Regions from separate parts of the Exiguobacterium sp. s138 genome, predicted to be linked through region 1. Evidence: riboswitches for the same ligand, from Rfam matches in the RefSeq annotation. Region 1 holds a riboswitch; each other region holds the start of a gene.

Region 1 (4,199 bases):
ACCAAGTGCTTCCCCTTCCGAGCGGGCGCCGTCCAAAAACTGTTTTGTATGGTCGTCGGAAGCAAGGTTACGGATAACGGCAATCTTGACATCACCCTGAACCCCTTCCGGTACACCGCTGATTTTTTTCATCGGTGTTGCTTCACTGTTCGCGCAAGCAGCCAGTAAGACCGCTGGTGCCAGTACAGCCAATGCTAATTTTTTCATCTCGATCTCCCCTGTCTGTTTAGTTTGTTTGCTGTCCAACCATTTGTTCAATCGTTTCTACGGAAGGATGCTCGATGACTCCGAGTTCCGTAATGATCGCCGTGATCAATTCATGCGGTGTCACATCAAATGCCGGATTAAAGACTGCTACGCCGGCCGGTGCCGTCGCTTTTCCGGCAAGTTGTGTCACTTCACGTGCATCGCGTTCTTCAATCTCGATCTCGTCTCCTGACAGGCTCGTAAAATCGAACGTCGAGAGCGGTGCGGCAACGTAAAACGGAATGCCAAACGCACGGGCCAGCAAGGCCAGCTGAAACGTTCCGATCTTATTGGCGGTATCGCCGTTCCGGGTAATCCGGTCCGCTCCGACGATGATTGCCGTGATCTTTTTTTCTTTGATCGTATGCGCGACCATATTGTCCGTGATCAAGGTGACGTCAATCCCTGCCCGTTGCAACTCCCATGTCGTCAAACGTGCACCCTGCAACAAAGGCCGCGTTTCCGAAGCATAAACCGCGAGCGGAATCCCCTGTTCTTTCGCAAGATAAAACGGAGCGAGCGCCGTTCCGTAAGCTGCTGTCGCAATTGATCCGGCATTACAAATCGTCAGTACCCGATCACCGGACTCGAACAATTCCAGTGCATGAACCCCGATTTGACGTGATGTCTTGGCATCCGTCGTATAAAGTTCCAATGCCTTTTGTTCGAGACGTATCGGCAGTTCTTTTAGCGTCGTAGCTGAAACGATCAGCTGATTCAGCTCATCAAGGACATTTCGTAGATTGACCGCCGTCGGACGGGTCGCAAGTAATTGTGCCGACACCGTCAACAGCCCCTGTTTTGCTTCAGTCAGCGTCCCTGTCGTCCGAAACGCTTCCTGAACGAGGACGAATCCGCCGAACAGACTGATGGCCGGTGCGCCGCGGACCCGTAATTGTTTGATGGCGTCAATCGCCTGCGCCAAGTCATGAATGATTTCATAATGTTCTTCTTCCGGAAGACGGGTCTGATCCAAAATCGTCACCGTCCGGTTTTCATAGATGATGCTCTGAACGAATCGGCTCATCGGCTGAGTTCCTCCGTCAAATCGAAGTTTCGTAAATCAGTGAACGTCTTGCATTCGGTCCGGCGTTTGATCAGTGCCACTCCAAGACGTAACGCATGCCGTTTCCGCTCGAGTCGCTCTGTTTCATCAGTGATGCTCTCAAGGTCGGCGACCGGTGCGAGTCCGATCGTCCGTCGGATCAATTCACAACCGGCAAAGCCAAGTGCGTCCTGTAAAATCGTGCTGAGGACATCGTCAACAAGCCCGTCCGCTGAACGGAACGGTTCGGCGGCTTCCCGTTCCCATAACGCTTTGAACGTCGAAGCAAAGGTCAGCCAAAACGTGTCGATATCCTTGACCCGTGCTTCCCGCAACTCGGCATAGTTCGGATACGCGGCAAAGCAGAGATGCGCGATGAATTGTCCGACATCAAAACCGAACGGTCCGTAAAAGGCGAACTCGGGATCGATGACTTTTGTTTCATCGGCTGAAGCAAAAATACTTCCGGTATGTAAGTCCCCGTGCAATAACGCATCGCCCTTCGTGATGAACAATGCTTCAAGCTTCGCGACTTCCCGTTTCAGCTCCGCGTCGTTCCAAATCCGGGCGACCTCCGCTTCGAGTCCTGCTTCAATCGCATTCGTTTCCGCGTCATAAAACGGATCCGTAAAGATTAATTTTTCCGTGATATCACAGAGATCCGGATTATAGTAGTTACGCGCCACTTGTTTTTTTGCGACCGGTCCAAGTGCAAAATCCGATGTATAAAACAGCGTCCGCGCCAAATACGAACCGATGTGTTCCGCGAGCAACGGATACTCCTCCCCTTCAAGCAGTCCGCCCCGGACGATTGTCAGGTGCGACAAATCTTCCATCACTGTGAATGCTTCTTCTTTGCTCGCATGGTAGACATGCGGGACGAACGGAACGGCGACTTTCGCGAATTCTTTTAGGGCCGATTGTTCAATCCAGGCCCGTTCGAGCGACAGCGGCCAGCTTTCGCCGACGACTTTCGCATATGGTAACGCCTGCTTTAAAATCAGTCGTTTTTCTCCTGCCTGAATCCGGAAAACGAGATTTAAATTCCCGTCGCCGATTTCTTCTGCCGTCACCGGTTCATTGCCGATCAAACCAATTGTCCGGACCCGTTCAATCGCGTCCTGTACTGTAAATGCTTGATACCCCATTCTGTTTTCCTCCTTGGTGATCACACGAAAAAACGCCTCTTTTCGTCAAAGAAAAGAGGCGCGGCAGAATATTCCGTCCTCTTATCTCTCAGACGAATGTCTGTTGGATGTAGCACCGTGCCGGATGGTCGGTTGCTGCGGCGTCTTCGGGCCAATTCCCTCTGCCAACTCACGATAAGAGTCATATGTAGTTGTCGTGTGATTGATGTTGATTTGAATACTACGTGCGTTGCTAGCCGTCTGTCAATTCCATTTTTTAGTGAAGTGGCTTCAAAAACGGAACCGTCTATAGAAGAAGTATTTTCAAAAAAATAAATTTTCAAAATATAGTTTGACAAGTGACGAATCTCATGTAAAAATTGCAATTAGATTTCACAATTTCATCCAATTCTTATCAAGAGCAGACGGAGGGACGAGCCCTACGATGTCGCAGCAACCGACCACTTGGCACGGTGCTAATTCTTGCAGCTATTACGCTGACAGATAAGAGTCCACGCGCAATTTTTCATGGTCTCTTGTCATTGACGAGGGACCATTTTTGTATTCTTCAACAAGGGAGAGACAGTCGATATGACGTATATTACCGCAACCTACCAACTCGGAACGACGGATCAGTTACCAAAACGGGCAGAACAAATCGCGCTCGGTTTGACCGTTGGTTCGTGGACCGATTTAAATCATTTGGAACAACAGCAGCTTGAATCGTTCAAAGGACAAGTTGTTCATACCGAAGAACATGACGGCAAAGGCTACATCACGATCCGTTATCCGGAACACAACGTCTCACGCGACTTTTCCGCCATCTTAACGACGGTCTTCGGCAAACTGTCGCTCGACGGACAAATCAAATTAACAGATTTACAGCTTCCGGCTTCATTCACCACTGACTTCCCCGGCGCCAAATTCGGCATCGAGGGCGTCCGTCAATTGATTCAAGTCCACGACCGTCCTCTGTTGATGAGCATCTTTAAAGGCGTCATCGGTCGGGACCTCACCTTTTTGCGGGAACAACTCGAAGCGCAGCTCGCGGGCGGCATCGATCTCGTCAAAGATGATGAGATTCTATACGACAATCCGTTGACACCGGCACTTGACCGGGCACGGATCGGACGTGAAGTCCTGAATGCCCATTACGAAAAAACCGGCAAACGGGCGCTTTACGCGATTACGTTGAGTGGTCCCGTCTTCGGCTTAAAGGATCAGGCGAAACGTTTGATCGAAGCCGGTGCGACCGCTTTCCTGCTCAATACGTTTACATATGGACTCGATGTCCTGCGCGAATTGGCGGCTGATCCGGACATTTCCGTTCCGATCTTTAATCATCCGGCCTTAAGCGGAGCCTTAATCGCAAGCCCCGAATACGGCATTGCAGCCCCTGTTTTACTAGGGACTTTACCGCGGCTGGCCGGTGCCGATTTGACGTTATTCCCGTCGCCGTACGGAAACGTCGCCCTCGCCAAAGACTTGGCGCGCGGAATTGCTGTCGAAGCGACACGGATCGGAGAAACGAAGACGATTCTTCCGGTTCCCTCGGCAGGTATTCATCCCGGTCTCGTCGCTCAGCTCGTTCGGGATTTCGGGACTGATTCCGTCATCAATGCCGGCGGCGGCGTTCACGGTCATCCGCAGGGCGCTGCGGCCGGTGTCCTCGCTTTCCGCCAAGCCCTCGACGCAGCACTTGCCGGTGAATCGTTGACGAGTGCCGCCACGCGGCAGGAAGAACTTCGGGTCGCTCTCGACGCCTGGGGGATTACGAAATG
Region 2 (4,199 bases), on a different contig from region 1:
TTTTCAACGAAGTGGAGCGCTTGCGTAAACGGAACAATCGGATCTTTTTTTCCGTGCAACAACATGATCGGCGGCGAGTCTGCTGTCAAATGCGTTACCGGCGAGACACGTGTCATGAGTTCCCGCCACTCGTCCCGTCCTCCTCCGTAAAACTTAATATGGGCAATCCACGTTTGAATGAACTTGAACAGGAGGAAGTTCGTCGGAGGATACAAGGCAATGACACCACTAATCAACGGGAGGCTTTCAGCTGTTTGTTCGCCGATGAATTCCATCGGGGAAAGTGCCGTCGTCAGCATTAACGCGGCGCCGGCCGAGTCTCCCCACAACACCATGCGTCCCCGCATAATCCGTAAATCGTCGGCTTCCTGATTTAAGAAACAAAGTGCATCCCGAACGTCTTCCAGATTATCCGGAAAATAACTGCCGTCCTCAAACAAGCGATAATCGATACTGCAAACGGCGATGCCGAGTTCCAGGAAACGTTCCACGATTGGCGTAAAACAAAAGACATCATCCCGATTTCCTCTGACGAAGGCTCCCCCGTGCGCATAAATCGCGACCGGGAAAGGACCGTCACCCGGCGGATAATATAAATCCAACTTCAGTTCTTGTTGATCGACGGTTTTAAACAAAATCGTCCGTGGCGCGAGTTGGACTTCCGACAGCGGAAGCGCCGGTTCCGTCCAGCGTAATAAAGCACCATAGTTGTTCCAGATGCTCGCCCCGGCTGCGGCTGTCGTTAAAATTGCCGCTCCTCCCATCAGCCAAGCAGTTTCCCGTTTCACCTCATCACCTCCAAAGCTTACTCTCGATTTCTAATCTTATTAATCTTTTACCCGATTTATTTAGAAGTCGAACGTCTTCCCCGACTTGTACTTGACGCTTCGTTTTGGATTCGTTATAGTGAAAAGGTTCAAATCGGAATAATTACGTTTTAATACTTTTTGGAGGGTTTATTCATATGAAAAAATTACTTTCAGCTTTCACGGTCGCCTTTGTCAGCGCTGCTTTTCTTGCTGCCTGCGGTTCTTCCGAATCCAGTCAAGATGCGACTGATCAAAAGCTTCGTGTGTATACATCGACATTCGCTACCGCGGCAATCGCCAAGGAAATTGGCGGAACCGATATCGACGTCAAGATGATTGTTCCACCCGGTGCCGATCCGCACTCGTACGAGCCGACGTCTAAACAACTGACAGAAATCGCACAAGGCGATCTGTTCCTCTTAACCGGTACGACGCTTGAACCGTACTCGAAAAAAATCAAAGCCAGTCTGAAAGGCAATGATGTCCGTTTCGTCGAGACGAGCAAAGGAATCGACTTACTCGAAGCAAGCGCCACGCTTCATGAACATGAAGGACACACCGACGAACATGCGGCAGAAGAACATGATCACGGCAAATTTGATCCGCATGTCTGGCTCGATCCGAACAATGCCAAAGTGATGGCTCAATCAATTACGACGGCACTCGCTAAAGAAGTACCTGCTAAAAAAGCAACGTTTGAGAAAAATCTCACCGCTTTTAATAGCAAGGCCGATAAGCTTGATCAAAACTTGCAACAGGCTGTTGATGAAGGATCCAAAAAAGAATTGCTCGTCACCCATGCCGCTTACGGATATTTAGCAGAACGCTACGGATTCTCGCAATTGCCGATTGCCGGTATCTCTCCGTCGGACGAGCCTTCGCAAAAACAACTGGCGGCGATCGTCAAGGAAGCCCAACTTCACGACTTGAAGTATATCGCTTTCGAAGAGACGGTTTCACCGAAAGTTGCCCGTGTCATTCAACAGGAAATCGGAGCGGAGGCCATTACGATCCACAACCTCGAGTCCGTCACGAAAGCACAGCAGAAGGCATCGTATTTTGAGTTGATGAATGAAAATGTCGCGACTCTCAAACAAGCACTTCAGTGAAGTAGTGTTGACATGCAGTAAAAGATGCGTTACGGTAGAAAACGTATTTCAGACAATTAAATGACTTCTTTTTATCGCGAGAGACGGAGGGACTGGCCCGATGATGTTTCGGCAGCGGACGATTAAATCGTACTGTGCCAAATCCAGCAAGCTGCGGCTTGAGAGATAAGAAGAGCGTCTTTTTCAGTAAAGACCTCCTTCTTTCTTGCGAAGGAGTCTTTTTTTGTACTTGTAGAAAAGGAGTGGTTTGATGAACGAAACGATTACACCGAATAAATGGGCACTTCTACCGTTACTTGTCTTTTTAGTTCTTTTTATCGGTGCCGGTATTTTTTACGATGACTTTTACAAGTTTCCGATTCTGATTGCGGCTTTGATTGCCTTGATTTTTGCGGCGGTCACAACAAAAGGCGGTATTAATCAGACCGTGGAACGGATTGCAGCAGGTGCAGGAAATCCGGACATCATGATTATGGTCTTTATCTTCTTGCTTGCCGGTGCCTTTTCCGGAACGGCCGATGCAATCGGCGCGATCGAAGCAACCGTCAATGCGTCATTAACATTTTTACCTCCGTCCCTCCTGATGAGCGGACTGTTCATCATCGCCGCCTTCATCTCGATGGCGATGGGGACTTCCACCGGTACGATTGCGGCACTCGCTCCGATTGCCCTTGGAATCCATGAAGCAACCGGTGTCAATGTTGCGATTGCGGCCGCCGCTGTCGTTGGTGGCGCAATGTTCGGCGACAACTTATCGTTCATTTCCGATACGACGATTGCAGCCGTCCGGACACAAAAAACCAACATGCGTGATAAATTCCGAACCAATTTCCTGATTGTTTTGCCGGCAGCTATTCTGACTATCATCATCCTGGCATTTGTCTCAAGCACAGGAAATGTCGTCGAAGCGAAGGCGTTTGAGTTTTATAAACTGATTCCGTATCTGTCCGTCATCATCCTCGCCTTGTTTGGCGTCAACGTCATTCTTGTTTTGATTGGTGGAACCGTTTTAACAGGTATCATCGGGATGATTGACGGCAGCTTCGGCTTAAGCGGTTTTGTCCTATCCATGTCTGACGGCCTGATGGGAATGGCGGAAATCTCGATTTTGACATTACTGATGGGTGGTCTCGTCAGTCTGATCACCTTTAACGGTGGGATTGCTTACCTGAAAGAAACGCTGACGCAAAAAATCTCTCAACGTCGCGGCGCGGAATTCAGCATGGCAGCACTCGTCAGTGCGACGAACCTCGCAACAGCGAACAATACGATTTCGATTCTTGTCGCCGGTCCACTGGCAGCAGAAATCGCCGATACGTATGACATCGACCGAAAAAAGTCAGCCAGTATTCTTGATATCTTCTCTTGCGGCATCCAAGGTATCATTCCCTACGGCGCCCAGTTGCTGATTGCCGCGGAATTGACGAAAACGGCCTCTCCGGAACTGATTCCTTATCTGTTTTATCCGTTCCTGCTGTTCGTTTGCGGATCTCTTGCGATTCTTTTCGGCTTCCCGCGTCGGAAAACATCGGACGCACGTCAAAAAAATGTTTCATAACAAACAGACCCGTCGCAACAGCGACGGGTCTTGTGTTTGTCTTATTTTTTCCGGTCTTGGCGGTTGAGAATGAAGTAAGCAATCGCTGGAAGCGGGAACTGAATCAGTCCTGCGCCTCCCCAGACCCATGGATTCCGCCCTGTCTTCCGGGCACCGAGGAACAAGCATGCCGCTTGTGTCCCTAATAAGGCTGCAAGGCCGGCCCACACACCTTTTGGTACGTTTTTAACAGATCGTTTCATAAAATACACCTCGTTTCCTTTATAGTTTTACCCTCCTCATTTCGCTTTCTAACCGTCTTTTTCCTCCCTTGAGCGTTGAAACAGACGTTCTTGCTTGTTCATGCTAAACTAAACGAGCAATTCCATATTCTCGTTTCATTGAAGGAGGAGTATACACATGCAATACGCAAAACTTTCAAATGGTGTCACGATTCCACAAATCGGATTTGGTGTCTGGCAAGTCGATGAAGAGACGGAAGCACCGGCTGCCGTCGCAGAAGCCCTTCGTGTCGGTTACCGTCATATTGATACGGCTGCCGTTTACAAAAACGAACGTGGTGTCGCCAAAGGAATTAAAGAAAGCGGCGTGAACCGTGAAGATCTCTTCTTAACGTCTAAAGTATGGAACGATGACATTCGTGCCGGACGCACTAAAGAAGCTTTCGCTGAGTCACTTGAACGCCTCGAAACCGACTACCTTGATCTTTATCTGATCCACTGG
Region 3 (4,199 bases), on a different contig from region 1:
CCGTCTGGATGAAACGGTCTACCGAATGCCGCTCACCCTCTCGTTTGGGTTGATTGCCTGGTTCATCTGGCTGGCGGAAAACATCGTGACCTTTTTTAAAGGATGGGTGTATCCGAATCAGCAGGATGGATGGGAACTGGTCGACTTCGGGAAGTTATCGTCCTGGTTTTTACTTGTCATCATCACGATTCTGATTGTCTCCGTCGAAAAATACCGGCTCGGTGATCCTTCAATCGAAATAAAATCCTAACCATATACAAAAAATAACCTGGTCTTTTTTTGAGCAACCTAACCGACAGCCCCTTGCTATATTGGAAAAAAAGCAAAGGGGTTGTCGAAGATGATGCAACAAATCGTAGAGCAGGCGAAGACGTTAGTCGCCGGTAAAATGAAAGTAGTCGAAACGGTGGAAGAATGGGACTTACTGCTCGAGGAAATCCGGGGAATCGATGAATGGGTGCAGATGTCGCGTTACTATACACCCTCCGCAAAACCGGACATCGCGTGGAGCGAACCAGAAGAAGAGGTCACATTCGAACAATCTGTCATTCCTCCTGCACAGATCAATCCTGTCATCGAACAACGTTACGCCTATACGTTTGTGCGGGAATTAAAAGGTGGTTCTTTACGGGAATGGCCGAACAGTCATATCTCGGAAACAGAAATCCGGCAATGGAACCTTGAACATGGAATGGAAATCCGTGTCCAAGTCGTACATCAGGACTCCCGCCGGACGACACTTGAAGTGATGGCTGTTGTCGCGACTGACCGGATGAAGCCACTGTCTGAACGAATCGTTTTTGAAAAATGTATCGTTAAAAATCATGGCATCATTGAATCGACGGTCGAAGGACCATTAAAGGATGAGACGGGTAAGTCCTTTTATTACGCCACACCGGTTGAAGACATGCGATTCTTCCATCTGAAAGAAGGACAGCTCGTCGATCTCGTCATGTGGAAAGGTCGTCCGGAAACACTGACGATTGCTTGGAAGTATCCGTTCCAATATGAAGAACCGACGGTACAACTGTTAGAAACGTCGAACAGTCCAACCACATCAGGACCTTCGTCAGTTGAACCGACTCACGGATCAGCCGTCAAAAAATCGGAACGCTATCTGAAACAAATGAAACGCAAGTCGAAAGTCAAACAGGAACGGAAGACACGCCGAATTCGTGAAAAGAAATCCGAACCGTTGACACCGCTTGTGACGACGTCGCTACCGGGACAACCGATTGACTTCGTTGATAAGGAACCACTCGATTTTGCATCGTTCGAAGGCATGCGGCTCGTCATCGTCGGAAATGAACAGCAAGCTCCGGTCTACCGGACGTTTTTCGAAAAAACTGGAATCGAACTGATTCATCTGTCGGGTGATGCTCAATCTGCGAAGAAAATCGCCGGTCTTGCCAAAAAGACCGATGCCATCGTCGTCGTCACAAGCCGGGTATCTCATGCGGCTTCTGCACACGTCATCGCCCAGGCGAAAAAACATGACATCCCCTTTGCGATGGAACGGCTGGATGGGCGGCGTTCTTTGTATACGGCATGCCAGCGCCAACTTGAAAAAGCCCGCTTAAATCAGTTGAAAACAGGAAAATCCTGAAAAAAGATGAAACTCCTCTCCTAATTAGCCGTAAATAGAGATAGAACTTATTTTGAGGAGGATCTTCATGATTAAAGAATTAAAATTATCCGCCCGTGAAGCGCTCAGTGGTCGCTGGGTCTTCATGGCACTTATGTTTTTACTGTTTCTCATCATTCAAGGTATTCCAACGATGTTTTCTTCTGATGCGAATGAAGATATCCAAGCCATTGATTTGATCGGTTTCTTACTGAATATTCTTTTGCTACCCCTAGCAATTGGCTGGACATGGCTTGCGATGTCTGTCGCCCGGAAAGAACAGGCGAAAATCGTTGATTTGTTTGAGCCGTACAAAATCTTCTTAAAAGCAGTCGGTCTTTCGATTGTTCAAAGTATTTTTCTTGGTTTATGGTTCTTACTACTGATCATCCCGGGAATCATCAAGTCATTTTCATACCTCTTGACGTTCTACATTTTACGCGATGAGCCGTCAATCGGTATTTTGGACGCCATTACACGTTCGCGACAAATGATGGATGGACATAAGATGGAAGCCTTCATGCTTGTTCTTTCATTCATCGGCTGGTTCCTGCTTGGTTTAATTACAATCGGAATCGCCTTCTTATGGGTCGGACCTTATTTCAGCGTCACGCTTGCGAAATTCTACGACCGGATCCGCGGAGAAGAAGCACCTGGTGAACAATCAACGTTTGTAGCACCATATTAATTTGAGAAGAGGATGGGAGCCAAGCTCTCGTCCTTTTTTAATTCCGATTGGAAAACAAGGTTTAATGGTTGCTTTACTCTGCTAAAAAGTGTACGATAATTCCAATAATTCTTATCAAGAGAAGTCGAGGGAACGGCCCGAAGACACTTCAGCAACCCCGCGCGTAGCGGAAGGTGCTACTTCCTAAAAGGAATTTTTCCTTTGAAGATAAGAGCAGACATGATCAATCCGTCGCTCTTTTCGATTTTCGAGAAGAGCGATTTTTTTATAAGGGGGACATAACGGATGGAGTATGGATTTTGGTTACCGATTTTTGGCGGATGGTTACGAAATGTTGAAGACGAACAGATGCCGGCGACGTTCGACTATGCGAAACAGGTCGCGCAAACGGCAGAACGAATCGGGTTTTCGACGACACTGATTGCGGAATTAAACTTAAATGACATCAAAGGGCTTGAAGCACCAAGTCTCGAAGCCTGGACGACAGCAGCGGCGATTGCCGCAACGACGGAGCGTCTCGAAATCATGACAGCCGTCCGTCCGGGATTCCATAATCCGGCGACGACCGCGAAGATGGCAGCAAACATCGATCAACTCAGCAACGGGCGCTTTACGCTGAACGTCGTCTCCGCCTGGTGGGAAGAAGAAGCCCGGCAGTACAACGGGATCTTCACGGCTCACGACGAACGTTACGCCCGAACGGAAGAGTTTGTCACGATCATGAAAGGGTTATGGGCAGATGCTTCCCCGTACAGCTTTGACGGTAACTACTATACGCTCGAGAAGACACAACTACATCCAAAACCGGCGCAACGCCCGGGCATCAAATTGTATGCAGGTGGAGAAAGTGAAGCCGGCAAGCAAACCATCGTCAACCACTGTGATGCCTATGTCATGCACGGCGGAACAGTGGAAGAAGTGTCCGTTAAGATTGAGGATATGAAGGCGCGCCGACAAGCGACAGGGCAACCGCCGCTTGAAAGTTTTGGACTGGCAGCTTATATCATCTGCCGCGATACGGAAGAAGAGGCGGTGCGCGAGTGGCAACGGATTACGGATGTGAAGGAAGACAGTGCCGGGTACGCCGGGTATGATGACTTCGTCAGTAAATCGCAACTCGAACAACAGGTAAAACGGAATGACTATTCGGTCTCGAACCGCGGACTCCGTCCTGATTTAATTGGGACACCGGAACAGATTGCCGAGCGGATTCTTGCCTTTGAAGACGTCGGCGTTACTCTGTTGCTCCTTCAATTCTCACCGCAACTGGAAGAAATGGAACGCTTCGCGCGCGACGTCATGCCGCTCGTCGAAGAAAAACGAAAGGTAGGTCAAATCAAATGACAAAAATTCATATCTTACACGAAAATCAGGAATGGACGGATCATCTGATCAAACGACTGGAGGAACTGGAACTGCCGTACGAACAGTGGCATCTCGATGAAGGACAGGTACCGCTTGATGAAATCCCGCCGGAAGGCGTCTTCTACAGCCGGATGAGTGCGTCTTCGCATACGCGCGGGCACCGCTACGCGCCGGAACTGACGGAAGGGGTGCTCGCGTGGCTCGAGGAACACGACCGGACGGTCTTCAACGGAACACGTGCGTTGCGACTGGAAGTCAGTAAAATCAATCAGTATACGGCTCTTCGAAAAGCCGGTATCCGGGTTCCGAAAACGACGGCTGCCGTCGGACGTGATCAGATTGTTGAAGCGGCGAAAAATATCGGCGTATCTTCGTTCATCACAAAACACAACCGTGCCGGAAAAGGGCTCGGCGTCCAGTTGTTCCACTCGATTGAAGCACTCGAGACGTATCTTGACGGTCCGACGTTTGATGAGCCGGTCGACGGAATCACGTTGATCCAAGAGTATATCCAGGCACCGG
Region 4 (4,199 bases), on a different contig from region 1:
CGGTTAACCGATTGTCACCTTTTGCTGAATCCGCTCAATCTGCTCCGGTGTCGTCCGACAACATCCGCCGATTAACCGGGCACCTGCGGCATACCATTCCGGAGCAATGTCTTCAAACGCTGTACACACTGTTTCACCGGACCAGGTCTTGCTGACCGGATCATACTGCTCACCGGAATTCGGATAGACGATAATCGGGACATCCGTCAGTTGTTTTAATGTCGTGATGAACTCTGTCGCAATCGATGCCGGAAAACAGTTCGCGCCGATCGCCGCCAGTTGCGGATGATCTCCTAACGCTTCGATACATTCACTCAACGGTGTTCCTTCACTGATGTGTGTTGCGTCACGCAGGGAAAAGGCAAGCCAGGCCGATTGTTCCGGAAACTCCTCGAGCAGCCGGAACAGCATTTTCGCTTCCTGCAAGGAGGGAATCGTCTCAAATGCCAACACGTCCGCCCCTGCCGCGATTAACGCTTCCAGACGAGGACGGTGGAAAGCTTCAAGTTGCGCATCGTCGACTCCGTAATGACCGATGTATTCGGATCCGTCCGAGAGATAGGCACCATAAGGACCAATCGATCCCGCAATCAAAGCGTGATCCGCTGCCGGTCCGGTTTCCGCACGTGCCTGCTGTGCCAGATAGACCGTTTGTTTCATCAGCTCGATCGCTTCCTCTTCTTTAATCCCCCGGCTGCTGAAGCCGGCGACACTCGCTTGGTAGCTGGACGTGATGGCGCAATCCGCCCCGATTTTAAAATAATCCGCATGGACGCGGTGAATCTGTTCCGGTTCTTCAAGCAGTACCCGGGCCGACCAAAGCGGATCATCGAGATTTCTCCCATGGCGTTCAAGTTCCGTCGCCAGTGCTCCGTCCAATAAAATATAGGGTTTTTCTTTTAACAGTTGTTCAACTGGATTGTTGTTCTTTGACATCTTCCACACTCCGTTTCCATGATGTTTTTGTCAGATGATGAACGATGTAACAGACCGCGATAAACGGAACCCCGAAATAGAGGGCGACCCGTTGCGTCGGATCAAAGGCGATTCCGATCAATGAAGCCAAACACATTAAAAACGACAGAATCGGTACAAACGGATACCAGGGCGTCCGGTAAACCAAATCGTTTAGATCATGCCCCTCTTGCAGATAGCGCTTGCGGAACATGAACTGTGAGGCGCTGATACTCATCCAGACAACGACGACTGCCAGTCCCGAGATCGAGACAAGCGCAATGTAGACGGAACCCGGTGCATAGACGCTGGAGAACAGGGCAAGCAGACCACCGAGCATACTGAAGAGAACGGCACGTGTCGGTACTCCGCTCGCATTTAATTTAGAAAAGTACGGCGTAATCATCCGTTGATCGGATAAAGACCAAAGCATCCGTGATGCGGCGTACAGACCGGAGTTCGCTGCCGATAAAATCGCTGTCAGGATGACGAAGTTCATGATGTCTGCTGCAAACGGGAGACCGATCCGTTCGAACACGGCAACGAACGGACTTTCGAGCACTCCTTTTGAGTCATTCGGTAACAGAATCGCGAGCACAATGATCGTTCCGACAAAAAATAGCACGAGCCGGAAGACAGTCGTTCGAATGGCCAGCGGCACCGTTCGTTTCGGATCAACGGCTTCACCTGCCGCAATCCCGATCAACTCTGTTCCGGAATAGGCAAAGTTGACCGCGAGCATGGTCATCAAGATGGCGAATGCTCCGTGTGGAAACAGTCCACCCTCCGTCAAAGGAGCAAGCATCGGAGCCTGAGATCCCTCGGCAAGCGGTAAAAATCCGACGATTGCCGCTGTCCCTAAGACGATGAACACTAAAATCGTCAGCACCTTGACGGCGGAAAACCAAAATTCGACTTCTGCGAACAATCGAACCGTCAAGACGTTAATCCCTAAAATCATGACAACGAATAACGTGCTGAACAGCCAGACCGGAACGTCCGGAAACCAGCGTTGCATCAATAAACCGGCCGCCGTAAACTCTGAACCGAGCGCAACCGTCCAAGTCAGCCAGTAGAGCCAGGCGACGGTATAACCTGTTCCGGACCCAAGATATTTTGTCGCGTAACTGTGAAAGGCACCGGTTTCCGGCATATGTACGCTCAACTCTCCTAAACAGAGCATGACGAGATATACGGCAAGCGCTCCGACCAGGTACGATAAAATCGTGCCGACACGCCCTGCCTGCTCCAGCGTATACCCTGTACTTAAAAATAATCCCGTCCCGATGACACCGCCAAGTGACAGCATGACGATATGCCGGGATTCCATTTTCCGACGAAACGTTCCTTCTTTCATTGCTCCTCCACACTCCTCTTTCTCTCATAAAATAAAAAACGCACCCACATACATGGGTGCGTCGGTCGACAATAAAAAGAAGCTTATCGATCGGGTACGGCACCCGCAGGAATTAGCACAGTATCTTTCGACCTGTTGCTGAGGCTTCAAAGGGCCAGTCCCTCCACCTCTCTGGATAAGAATGTAATTTTTCATAACAGTACCAACCCCGTTCTGATATTGTCAACACAATTCAGAATTTATCATACAAAAAAACGTCTTACACCAAATTGGTATAAGACGTCTGTCGCTTATTTTTTCGCAAACAAATCGGCAGTCTTCAATGCCATTCGAACCGCTTTCCGGTTCAATGTGCCTTGTTGATGCTTCATTTCTTTTGTTTGATTGTTCAACTTGCCTTGAAGTGACTTGATTTTCTTATCTTTTTCAGCCATTTTTGCTTTATCGCGTTTTTGAGCAGCCACGATTTTTTGCTCTTCGGCTGGGAAGTATGATTCAAAACGTGAAACAGCTTCTTCGATGCTGATTCCTGTGATCGGTTTAACGACCGGGAGCAACTCTGCTTTTGCCATTTCGCGATCAAACGGAACGTTCTCCGGATAGTTCGTTTCTTTATAGATGTGCTCTAAATCATTTGTGTTCAAGAAATCAACGAAGTTGTCGAAGTTACGTGCCTGAACACGTGTCGGGCTTTGGAAGTCCGCCGACTCAATCACATCCGACAAGCGTGTGCTGTCCGTGATGTCATTTGCCCAGATGTGTGTCAATTGGTGATAATCCGTTAATTCACGCATCCGTGCATCTTTCGGAATCAGGATACTTGGTGTTCCGGCAAGTGTTGCCGTGATGTTACCGTGAAGACGTGCTCCGAAGCTGAAGTCAGCTTCTTTCAAGAAGTCGATCCATGTCTGTGCGTTCAGGAAGAAACGGACACGGTCGTTCATGTAAGTCGGATCCGACATCTTGACCGGATAGTTCGTGACCGATAAGTCAGCAATCGGATGTGTCCCTGTGTACGTCAAGCGTAACTCTTTCATCCATTGCGGGATGAAGTAATGGTTCGGGTACTCTTCCATTCCGCGTGTGATGAAGTTAAGGACGTTTTGCGGTGCAAGACGTGACGAGTTGACACCGATCATTGAATCTTTTGTGATATTCGTTTCACGAATTTTCAAATCACGACCAAACGCATACATCGATGGGCAACCGATGACTTTGTGATCGATTCCTTCGCGGAAACCAAGACGCGTCAAATATTTTGATGTGATTTCGCCGCGAAGTCCAAGCATGCTTGAGCGCTCAAGAACTGCGCTGACAAACGCTTTAACGTCTTCATCAAATGAGAAACCGTCGTTTAAATTCGCTTCAAACGGTGCGCGTAAACCGACACCGATGACGACGACCGGAATCTTTAGTTTTTTAATCAATTTTGTATATTTACGAAGTGTCGGGACGAATTCTTTACGGAATGCATCAGCGAGTGGAATGACATATAAATCGAAGTTCGCATTGATTTCATCTGCACGCTCTTCTTCATAGTAGTAGTAATCCGGTGTGATCGTCGTGCCCTCTGTCATCAAGGTGCGGAAAATACTGTATTGATAAATCAGGTTTCCGACGTTCCCTCCGATTGAGTTATGCTTCATCAAATATTCTGCGTCGAACTGTTCAAACGGTGTCATACCCGCACGGATAATAATACGTTTCATGTAAAATAATTCCCCTCTCACTTCTGTTTTCATTTAAAAAATATAAAATATATTTTGCTTTTTTAACCATCTTGTCTTTTCAAGGATAGTTGAATGCAATTCAGCAAGTCAACGAATAGCTGAAAATTACACATTATTGTGGATTATGAAAAATATAGGCTCAATACAACCTAACAAAT

What was found. Region 1 has a riboswitch for S-adenosylmethionine ahead of mtnK (S-methyl-5-thioribose kinase). Riboswitches for the same ligand answer to the same signal wherever they lie in the genome.
Region 2: it holds a riboswitch for S-adenosylmethionine, as region 1 does, so the genes downstream of both, KNP91_RS10220 (Na+/H+ antiporter NhaC family protein) here and mtnK (S-methyl-5-thioribose kinase) in region 1, are expected to answer to the same signal.
Region 3: it holds a riboswitch for S-adenosylmethionine, as region 1 does, so the genes downstream of both, KNP91_RS10925 (LLM class flavin-dependent oxidoreductase) here and mtnK (S-methyl-5-thioribose kinase) in region 1, are expected to answer to the same signal.
Region 4: it holds a riboswitch for S-adenosylmethionine, as region 1 does, so the genes downstream of both, KNP91_RS11065 (amino acid permease) here and mtnK (S-methyl-5-thioribose kinase) in region 1, are expected to answer to the same signal.

What each region holds. Positions count from the first base shown of each region.
Region 1 is NZ_JACSMW010000008.1:83,174-87,372, reverse strand. It holds gene KNP91_RS14190 (sugar ABC transporter substrate-binding protein) at 1-207, opposite strand, end outside; gene mtnA (S-methyl-5-thioribose-1-phosphate isomerase) at 227-1,273, opposite strand; gene mtnK (S-methyl-5-thioribose kinase) at 1,270-2,439, opposite strand; SAM riboswitch class I at 2,518-2,620, opposite strand; SAM riboswitch class I at 2,828-2,929, shown strand; gene KNP91_RS14175 (2,3-diketo-5-methylthiopentyl-1-phosphate enolase) at 3,010-4,199, shown strand, end outside; gene KNP91_RS14170 (2-hydroxy-3-keto-5-methylthiopentenyl-1-phosphate phosphatase) at 4,197-4,199, shown strand, end outside.
Region 2 is NZ_JACSMW010000004.1:13,667-17,865, forward strand. It holds gene KNP91_RS10210 (alpha/beta hydrolase fold domain-containing protein) at 1-788, opposite strand, end outside; gene KNP91_RS10215 (metal ABC transporter solute-binding protein, Zn/Mn family) at 965-1,918, shown strand; SAM riboswitch class I at 1,987-2,090, shown strand; gene KNP91_RS10220 (Na+/H+ antiporter NhaC family protein) at 2,169-3,476, shown strand; gene KNP91_RS10225 (hypothetical protein) at 3,518-3,718, opposite strand; gene KNP91_RS10230 (aldo/keto reductase) at 3,876-4,199, shown strand, end outside.
Region 3 is NZ_JACSMW010000004.1:158,583-162,781, reverse strand. It holds gene KNP91_RS10940 (DUF817 domain-containing protein) at 1-250, shown strand, start outside; gene KNP91_RS10935 (DUF2325 domain-containing protein) at 341-1,606, shown strand; gene KNP91_RS10930 (DUF975 family protein) at 1,674-2,312, shown strand; SAM riboswitch class I at 2,421-2,526, shown strand; gene KNP91_RS10925 (LLM class flavin-dependent oxidoreductase) at 2,598-3,656, shown strand; gene KNP91_RS10920 (ATP-grasp domain-containing protein) at 3,653-4,199, shown strand, end outside.
Region 4 is NZ_JACSMW010000004.1:184,626-188,824, forward strand. It holds gene mmuM (homocysteine S-methyltransferase) at 4-936, opposite strand; gene KNP91_RS11065 (amino acid permease) at 911-2,311, opposite strand; SAM riboswitch class I at 2,392-2,493, opposite strand; gene KNP91_RS11070 (polysaccharide pyruvyl transferase family protein) at 2,602-4,020, opposite strand.